2 regions of the Protofrankia sp. Cr1 genome follow, and region 2 is predicted to be linked to the other one. Evidence: predicted binding sites of a transcription regulator. Region 2 holds the regulator's gene; the other holds the start of a gene.
The links. The regulator LexA, encoded in region 2, represses DNA repair genes until DNA is damaged. The targets are predictions, from matches to a motif close to CGAACNNNNGTTCG.
Positions count from the first base shown of each region.

Region 1: recA (recombinase RecA) is a predicted target of LexA. The motif match lies at 2,874-2,887, and genes of this name have one in related genera.

Region 1 is NZ_CAUVXO010000005.1:6,437-11,027, forward strand. It holds gene rny (ribonuclease Y) at 1-852, opposite strand, end outside; gene U9980_RS01350 (regulatory protein RecX) at 1,121-1,627, opposite strand; gene recA (recombinase RecA) at 1,651-2,688, opposite strand; gene U9980_RS01360 (DUF3046 domain-containing protein) at 2,917-3,111, opposite strand; gene U9980_RS01365 (DEAD/DEAH box helicase) at 3,151-4,591, shown strand, end outside.
Region 2 is NZ_CAUVXO010000016.1:26,080-30,839, reverse strand. It holds partial or broken gene miaA (tRNA (adenosine(37)-N6)-dimethylallyltransferase MiaA) at 1-594, opposite strand, end outside; gene lexA (transcriptional repressor LexA) at 597-1,370, opposite strand; gene U9980_RS03265 (LysM peptidoglycan-binding domain-containing protein) at 1,688-1,942, shown strand; gene nrdR (transcriptional regulator NrdR) at 2,052-2,501, shown strand; gene U9980_RS03255 (vitamin B12-dependent ribonucleotide reductase) at 2,587-4,760, shown strand, end outside.

The sequences.
Region 1 (4,591 bases), on a different contig from region 2:
GATGACATTCACCCCGGTGACCGCCTCGAACGAGCGGATGTTGCGCCCCTCGCGGCCGATGATGCGGCCCTTCATCTCGTCGTTGGGCAGGTGCAGCACGGAAACAACCGACTCGGTGGTCGCCTCCGATGCGACGCGCTGAATAGCCAACGTCACGATCTTCCGAGCCCTGTCCTCGCCCTGCTCCCGTGCTTGTGCCTCGATGTCACGGATAAGCACGGCGGCATCTCGGCGGGCATCGGCCTCGACCACCTTGACAAGCTCGGCACGCGCCTGGGCAGCGGTGAGCCGGGCGACGGTCTCCAGCGTCTGGCGCCGTTCCTCCTCCAAGTCGACAAGTTCGGCCCGACGCCTGGCAACCTCGACCTCCCGAGCCGCGAGATCATGGTCTCGGGTCTCAAGCTGGCGTGCCTGTTCGTCAATCGCGGCCGTGCGAACCTCCAAGCGCTGTTCACGCTGGACGAGCCGGGCGTCCTGTGCGTGGAGCTCAGATCGCAGTTGCCGCACCTCCGCCTCGGCCTGCACCCGGAATGTCTCGGCCGACTTACGACCCAGTTCATGCGCCTGGGCCTCCGCAAGGGACGCTCGCAGCGCGGATTCGGACTCTGCCCTTTCCTGCACCGCCCGGGCGGTTTCCTCGGCTCGGCGGATAAGTTCGGCGGCCTCCAGTTCCGCCTGCTCGCGACGTTCAGCGGCCTGTTGGGTGTCGACATGCTCGGTCGGCTGCTCGTCATCCGTGCCAGGCCGGGGCGCCGCCAACGCACCCGCGCCCAGTACACGCAGAAGCAGCACGGCTATGACCACCAAACCCATGAACAGACAGGCCCCAAGCACAGCAAGGAGAACACCCATCGGTCCTCCTCCCGCTACCGGCCTTGGCCCGCAAGTAGCGGGCCGGAGCGGCGAAGGACCCACGAAACGGGCCGTTCCGGAACGTCAACCCGTGTCGCTACTGACAGGCGGGTTGAGCCCAAGCGGGCACGACAGCGCCCGCAGGCGCCACGATCCGGGTCAACCACTCTCATGTGAACGTGTTTCACGCTATCGGAACCGCGTCACCGCGGGAGCCCTCTCACCTTCGGTGAGCGTAGGTCTGCGCCTGTCGAACGGTCAAGAAATGCTAGTCCGCCGCACCACCCTCCACTTCTTCCGTGACCACTCGCATCACAAGATCAGAAGGATAGCCGCGACGATCGAGCAACGCGGCCAGACGTCGGGCACGCACCTGCGCCGGCACATCGTCCATCGTGGCCAGCCTGCGTCGTACCAACGTTCGTGCGGTGGCCTCCTCGTCCTGGCCGTCCACGGCCTGCAGAGCCACCGAGGAGATCTCCGGGTCCACCCCCCGGCGCCGCAGTTCGTGGGCAAGACCGCGTCGACCGAGACCACGGTTCACGCGGGCGGAGGACACCAACGCGGCGGCGAACGCCTTGTCGTCCACCAGACCCACCGCGACCAGACGGTTCAGCACAATCTCCGCCGTTTCTGGATCAACTCCGCGGCGATCCAGCGTGGCGGCCAGTTCCGCGCGGCTTCGTGGGCGGGCTTCAAGCTGGCGCAGGCATATCTCCCGTGCCCGCTCCACCGGGTCCGTGCCCTCTTCTCGGCTACGATCCGACAGCGGCATCACCGATCAACGCCTTCCGCCAGTCAGAGATCAACCGCCGGTGGGGATGGCTGATCGGCGTCGATCGACGGCACCAGGCCGAGAGTTTCCTTGATCCTCTTCTCGATCTCGTTGGCGATGTCGGGGTTGTCACGCATGAAGGATCGAGCGTTCTCCTTACCCTGACCCAACTGATCGCCGTCGTAGGTGTACCAGGCTCCGGACTTGCGGATGATCCCGTGCTCGACCCCCATGTCGATCAGGGAACCCTCACGGCTTATGCCAGCGCCATAAACGATGTCGAACTCCGCCGTCCGGAACGGAGGCGCCATCTTGTTCTTCACGACTTTCACCCGAGTGCGGTTACCCACGGCATCCGCACCGTCCTTCAGAGTCTCGATACGACGGACATCCAGCCGTACTGAGGCATAGAATTTCAGCGCCTTACCACCCGTGGTCGTCTCGGGCGAACCGAACATGACGCCGACCTTCTCGCGGAGCTGGTTGATGAAGACGGCGGTGGTGCCCGTGTTCGAAAGAGCACCGGTCAGCTTGCGCAGCGCCTGGGACATCAGCCTGGCCTGGAGGCCGACATGACTGTCGCCCATCTCACCTTCGATCTCGGCCCTGGGCACGAGAGCGGCCACCGAGTCGATGACGATGATGTCGATCGCCCCGGATCGGATGAGCATGTCCGCAATCTCCAGCGCCTGCTCACCGGTGTCGGGCTGGGAGACCAGCAGCGCATCGGTGTCGACCCCGAGCTTGCCCGCGTAGTCAGGGTCGAGTGCGTGCTCGGCGTCGATGAAGGCGGCGATCCCGCCGGCCGCCTGGGCGTTGGCGACCGCGTGGAGGGCAACCGTCGTCTTACCGGACGATTCCGGGCCGTAGATCTCCACTACCCGCCCTCGTGGCAGCCCACCGATGCCGAGTGCCACATCCAACGCGATGGAACCGGTCGGGATGACCTGGACCGGTGGGCGGGTTTCGTCGCCGAGCCGCATAACCGAGCCCTTGCCGAACTGCTTGTCGATCTGTGCGAGGGCGTTCTCCAACGCCTTCTCACGGTCGAGTCCTGCCATGGGAGTCACTCCAGGCTGAGGTCGTCGAGTCTTGGCCACGTTGGTGACGGTAGGGGGCAGGTCCGACAGTTTCGAGCGCCGGGCCGGACCTGTGGACAACCGACCAGTCGAGGATGAAACGATCATGCCCCTCCTCCCGTCACCGGCGACCGCAGCAGACCTGGGCGCTCGCCATCCACAGTAGACGAACATTCGTTCGACCACGCGGGCGACACGCCGCAAATCCGGTCAACGGTCGCGCGCGGGTACCTCGAAGTCGTCACACACAGCCCGCCAGACATCCTTGACATCGTCGCCGCGAGCCAGGGCGTCGGACACCGTCACCCCGCCGAGCCGGGCCACCACATGGTCACGGGCGACCGATTCCGCGTACCCGGAACCGAACTGCTTGTTCATCCGCGCCCAGAACTCGGTCAGTCGCACGCTCCCCAGTGTGTCGGACCGGCGAGGCAGACTCGGAACATGTCCACCCGATCCCCCCTCGCGCGGTTCTGCGAGCCCACCCGGGCCTGGTTCGCCGCCGTGTTCCCTGCGCCCACGCCCGCGCAGGTGGGTGCCTGGCAGGCGATCGGTGACGCAGCCAACGTCCTGGTCGTCGCGCCGACCGGGTCGGGCAAGACGCTCGCGGCGTTTCTGTGGTCGTTGGACCGGCTCGTCCGCGCCGGTCCGGGCACCGGTCCGAGCGCCGAACCGTCCCGACGGTGCCGCGTGCTGTACGTGAGCCCGCTCAAGGCGCTGGCCGTGGACATCGAACGTAATCTGCGCGCCCCGCTCGCCGGCATCCGGGCGGCCGCGGCACGCCTGGGCCTGCCCGAGCCCGACGTACGGGTCGGTATTCGGTCAGGCGACACGCCGGCCGGCGAACGGCGGGCCCTTGGCCGGCTACCACCGGATGTGCTCATCACCACGCCCGAGTCGTTGTTTCTGATCCTGACCAGCCAGGCCCGCGAGTCGCTGCGCGCGGTGGAAACAGTGATCGTGGACGAGGTGCACGCCGTGGCCGGCACCAAACGCGGCGCGCACCTCGCGCTCAGCCTGGAACGCCTCGACGCGCTGTTGGAACGCCCCGCCCAGCGGGTGGGCCTGTCGGCGACCGTTCGCCCGATCGAGGAGGTCGCGCGCCTGCTCGGCGGGGCTGGCCAGGTCACGGTCGTATGCCCACCGGCCGACAAGACGCTGCAGATCGACGTGGTCGTACCGGTGGCGGACATGACCAGCCTTGCGGACAGTCCCGCCGCCGTGGAGGAACGCATCCTCGATCTTGTACTCGCGCACCGCTCGACGATCGTCTTCGCCAATTCGCGGCGCCTCGCCGAACGACTGTGCGCCCACCTGAACGAGGCGTACACCGCGCGCACGCACACCGATCAGCCGCTGGCCCGGGCCCATCACGGCAGCGTCAGCCGGGAACAACGGGCGCTCATCGAGGACGATCTGAAGGCCGGCCGGCTGGCCGCGGTGGTGGCCACCTCCAGTCTGGAGCTCGGCATCGACATGGGAGCGGTGGACCTCGTCATCCAGGTCGAGTCGCCACCCAGCGTCGCCGCGGGCATGCAGCGGGTTGGGCGCGGCGGGCACCAGGTCGGAGCCGTCAGCCGCGGGGTGATTGTGCCCCGGCACCGTGGCGACCTCCCCGAGTGCGCCGTCGTGGCCGAACGGATGCGCGACGGTGCGATCGAGGAGCTGCGCTACCGACGCAACCCACTCGACGTCCTGGCCCAGCAGATCGTGGCGATGGTCGCCATGGAACCGTGGTCGGTCGACGACCTGGCCGCGCTGGTCCGGCGCGCCGCGCCGTTCGCGACCCTGCCACCGGCGATGTTGGATGCCGTCCTGGACATGCTCGCCGGTCGATACCCCTCCGACGACTTCGCCGAACTGCGCCCGCGAGTCGTCTGGGACC
Region 2 (4,760 bases):
GTCATAGACCGCGCGGTGCTCCGGTAGGGAGGCGGTGAAGCCGCCGGTGAGCTCCACCACTTCCAGCGCGCGCACGATGCGACGACCGTTGCCGACCAGTATGGCCGCAGCTGCCTGCGGCGCGCGTGCGGTCAGGTCGGCGTGTAACGCGGCAGCCCCACGTTCGGACAGCTCCCGTTCAAGGCGTGCTCGCACCGCCGGGTCGGTGCCGGGAAACCTGAGGTCGTCGATGACAGCCCTGATATAGAGCCCGGAGCCGCCGACGAGTACCGGGGTCCGACCGGCAAGCAGAAGATTGTCGATGACTGTTCGTGCCCTTGCCTGGTACGACGCCACGTCGGCGGTGTGGGTGACGTCCCAGACGTCAAGCAGATGGTGCGGGATGCCCTTGCGATCCCGTGGCGGCACTTTGGCTGTGCCGATGTCCATGCCGCGGTAGAGCTGCATGGAGTCGGCATTGACGATCTCACCGCCGAGGGTGGCGGCGAGATCGATCGCGAGCTCGCTCTTGCCGGCCGCGGTCGGACCGACGACCGCCACCACTCGCCCGGCCTGCTTGCGGTCGGCCCTGTCCCGGTCGGCACAACCATCCATGTTCAGACCCGGCGTAGGACCGCGACGATCCGACCGAGGATCGACGCTTCGTCGCCCGGAATTTCGGCATAGGCCGGGTTCTGCGGCTGGAGCCATGCGTGGCCGTCACGGTGACGCAACGTCTTGACCGTTGCCTCGCCGTCGATCATCGCGGCGACTATCTCGCCGTTGTCCGCGACCGGCTGCTGGCGGACGACCACCCAGTCCCCGTCGCAGATCGCGGCATTGACCATGGAGTCTCCGACAACTCTCAGCATGAACAGCGTGCCCTCGCCGACGATCTCACGGGGAAGCGGGAAGATGTCCTCCACCGCCTGCTCGGCAAGGATCGGCCCACCCGCCGCGATACGACCGAGGACGGGCACGTAGGCCGCTTCACGGCGGGCTTCCGGCGCGGCGGTGGACTCCCCGGTGTCGGCCGTCAGGGCCAGTGGCGGCCCGAGGTGAAGGCTGTCGCGTGCCGTCGGCCGTACCGGCGCGTCCGCTGAGAGCACTTCCATGGCCCGCGGACGGTGGGGGTCACGGCGCAGGAAGCCCTTCTCCTCCAGCATCTTGAGCTGATGCGCGACGCTGCTCGTGCTGGTGAGCCCGACCGCTTCGCCGATCTCGCGGACACTGGGCGGATATCCGCGGCGTTCGACGGCATTGCGGATCACCTCCAACACCTTGCGTTGGCGGGGGGTCAGGCCCGACGCGTCCGCCGGCCCATCCGGCAGGTCGCGCACGGTACCGCGCGGTGGCCGGCCACGTCGGGTGCGGTTGGGGTCGGTGGTCATACCTGCCGTTCTCCTTCGTTTTGCGGTCGTGACAGACTCCGCTCCCGGTAGACCTGGTGTTTTCGCCAGGAACCGGAGCCGGTGGCCACGACCGACATCTCATCGGTACGACCGTAACCGCAGCGACCGGATTTTTCAAACGTCTGTTCGAGCGTGTCGTGGCGATTCTGTCGGAGTCATGAGGTACAAACTCGATCAGACGTTCGATCGAACGGCTGTTCGTAGTTCGTGATCTCAAGGGGTGAAGGGGTGTGTTGAAGGGGTGCGTGGTGGAGCGGCCGGCGCTGCCTCCACTGAGATTGACCCGGCGAGGCCGGATGGTCCTGGTTGCGCTCGTCGCGATTGCCTTCTGTCTGATCTTGTCCCTCGCGCGGGTCACATCGTTGGCCGCACCGCGCGGCGGTGCGGGTTCCAGTCGTGTTCACGTGGTCCGGTCCGGAGAGACCTTATGGGGCATAGCGCGTGCGCTGGCTCCTGAGGGTGACACTCGGGTGATCGTGGCGCGGCTGGCCGGTATGAATCAGCTTGCCACCACCGATCTTGTTCCCGGGCAGGCGCTTCGCCTGCCGTGACCGTCGGACGCGCCGACGGTTTGCCAGTTCATGGTGGTGAGCCCTATGGTTAACCACAACATGTGGTAGTTGCGGAGTTGTAAGTCGTCAAGATCTTGGGGGATCGTCCGTGCGATGCCCGTTCTGTCGACACCCGGACAGCAGGGTTGTCGACAGCCGCGAGGCTGAGGAAGGTGCCGCGATCCGCCGTAGGCGATCATGTTCGTCCTGCGGCCGTCGGTTCACGACGATCGAGGAGGCATCGCTGAGGGTGATTAAGCGCAGCGGTGTGACCGAGCCGTTCAGCCGCGCGAAGGTGGTCGCGGGTGTGCGCCGGGCATGTCAGGGCCGACCGGTTGAGGCCGATGCGCTGGCCCAGCTCGCTCAGCTGGTCGAGGACAGGTTGCGTGCGTCGGGAGCGGCCGAGATTCCCTCGGACGAGATCGGCCGGGCGATTCTCGGCCCACTGCAAGTTCTTGACGAGGTCGCCTACCTGAGGTTCGCCTCGGTGTATCTGGCCTTCGAGTCCCTGGCGGACTTCGAGACCGCGATCGCGGGCCTTCGGGCGCAGGCCAGATAGTTCACGGGTCGGCGAGTTGTCGTCCCTGCCGTACCCGCCAGACGCCGTACCCGCCAGACGCCGTACCCGCCAGACGAGGAGCGCCATGACCGAGACCCGTGGCACGAAGTCGAGCCGGCCCGCTGGTAAGACCAGCGGCCTGACGGTCGGACGTGTCCACACGTCGCCCGGCGTGCATCCCTACGACGAGGTCACCTGGGAGCTGCGGGACGTCGTCATGACCAACTGGCGGGACGGTTCGGTCAACTTCGAGCAGCGCGGGGTGGAGTTCCCCGACTTCTGGTCGGTGAACGCCACGAACATCGTCACGAGCAAGTACTTCCGTGGTGCGTTGGGCAGCGCCACCCGCGAATGGTCCCTGCGCCAGCTCATCGACCGGGTCGTGCGCACCTACGCGGCGGCCGGGTTGGAGAACGGGTACTTCGCCTCGGAGGCCGACGCCGAGGTCTTCGAGCATGAACTGGCGTGGATGCTGCTGCACCAGGTCTTCAGCTTCAACAGTCCCGTGTGGTTCAACGTGGGCACCGCGGCGCCGCAACAGGTCTCAGCCTGTTTCATCCTCGCGGTCGACGACACGATGGAGTCGATTCTCAACTGGTACCGGGAAGAGGGTCTGATTTTCAAGGGCGGGTCGGGTGCCGGGCTGAACCTGTCGCGCATCCGCTCGTCCAAGGAACTGTTGTCCTCGGGCGGCACCGCGTCCGGACCGGTGAGTTTCATGCGCGGAGCCGACGCCTCGGCTGGGACGATCAAGTCGGGTGGTGCGACCCGACGGGCCGCGAAGATGGTTGTGCTCGACGTCGACCATCCAGACATCGTCGACTTCGTCGAGAGCAAGGCACGTGAGGAAAGCAAGATCCGGGCATTGCGGGATGCCGGCTTCGACATGGATCTCGGCGGCCGCGACATCGTCTCGGTGCAGTACCAGAACGCCAACAACTCGGTCCGGGTGACGGACGAGTTCATGCGGGCGGTCGTCGACGACACCGACTTCCACCTGCGGGCCCGGATCGACGGACGGATCATCGAGACCATCCCGGCGCGGTCGCTGTTCCATACGATCGCGCACGCCGCGTGGGACTGCGCGGATCCGGGGATCCAGTACGACGACACGATCAATGACTGGCACACCTGCCCGGACTCCGGCCGGATCAGTGCCAGCAACCCGTGCAGTGAGTACGTGCACCTGGACAACTCCAGTTGCAACCTGGCCTCGCTGAACCTGATGCGGTTCCTGCGCGACGATTTGACCTTCGACGGTGAGGCGTTCATCGCCGCCATCGAGCTGGTCATCACCGCGATGGACATCTCGATCTGTTTCGCTGACTTCCCGACCCCGGAGATCACCCGGGTGACCCGGACGTTCCGCCAGCTCGGGATCGGCTACGCCAACCTCGGCGCGCTTCTCATGGCGACGGGACGCGCGTACGACTCCGAGGGAGGCCGGGCGATGGCGGCCGCGATCACCGCGCTGATGACGGCCGTGGCCTACCGACGCTCCGCGCAGCTCGCCGGCACGGTCGGGGCCTACGACGGTTTCGCGGCCAACGCCCACGCCCATCGCCGGGTGATCCGTAAGCACGCGGCCGCGGCCGACACGGTCCGCACGGTCGGAGCGGACGATGCCCGGATACTCGCCCTGGCCGCCAGCGAATGGGCCCGCGGGCACGCCGTGGGCGAGAAGCACGGGTGGCGCAATGCGCAGGTCAGTCTGCTCGCCCCGACCGGCACGATCGGGTTGGCGATGGACTGCGACACCACCGGCATCGAACCCGACCTCGCACTGGTGAAGATGAAGAAGATGGTGGGCGGATCCAGCATGCGGATCGTCAACCAGACGGTTCCCGCCGCGCTGCGGGCGCTTGGCTACCCCGACGAGACGGTTGAGGCGATCGTCGAGTACGTAGCCGAGCACGGCCATGTCATCGACGCGCCGGGCCTGCGTCATGAGCATTACGAGGTCTTCGACTGCGCGATCGGCGAACGGGCGATCAGCCCGATGGGACACATCCGGATGATGGCGGCAGTCCAGCCATTCCTGTCCGGAGCCATTTCGAAGACCGTCAACATGCCGGCGGCTGCGACCGTCGAGGATGTCAAGGGGATCTATCTGGAGGGTTGGCGGCTTGGGCTGAAGGCTCTGGCCATCTACCGCGACAACTGCAAGGTCGGCCAGCCGCTGTCCGACCTGCGTGGCGCGCGGAGGTCCGCGGGTGCCGCCGCGGGCCTTGACTCCGCGGCCGCGGGCACAGCCGGCAC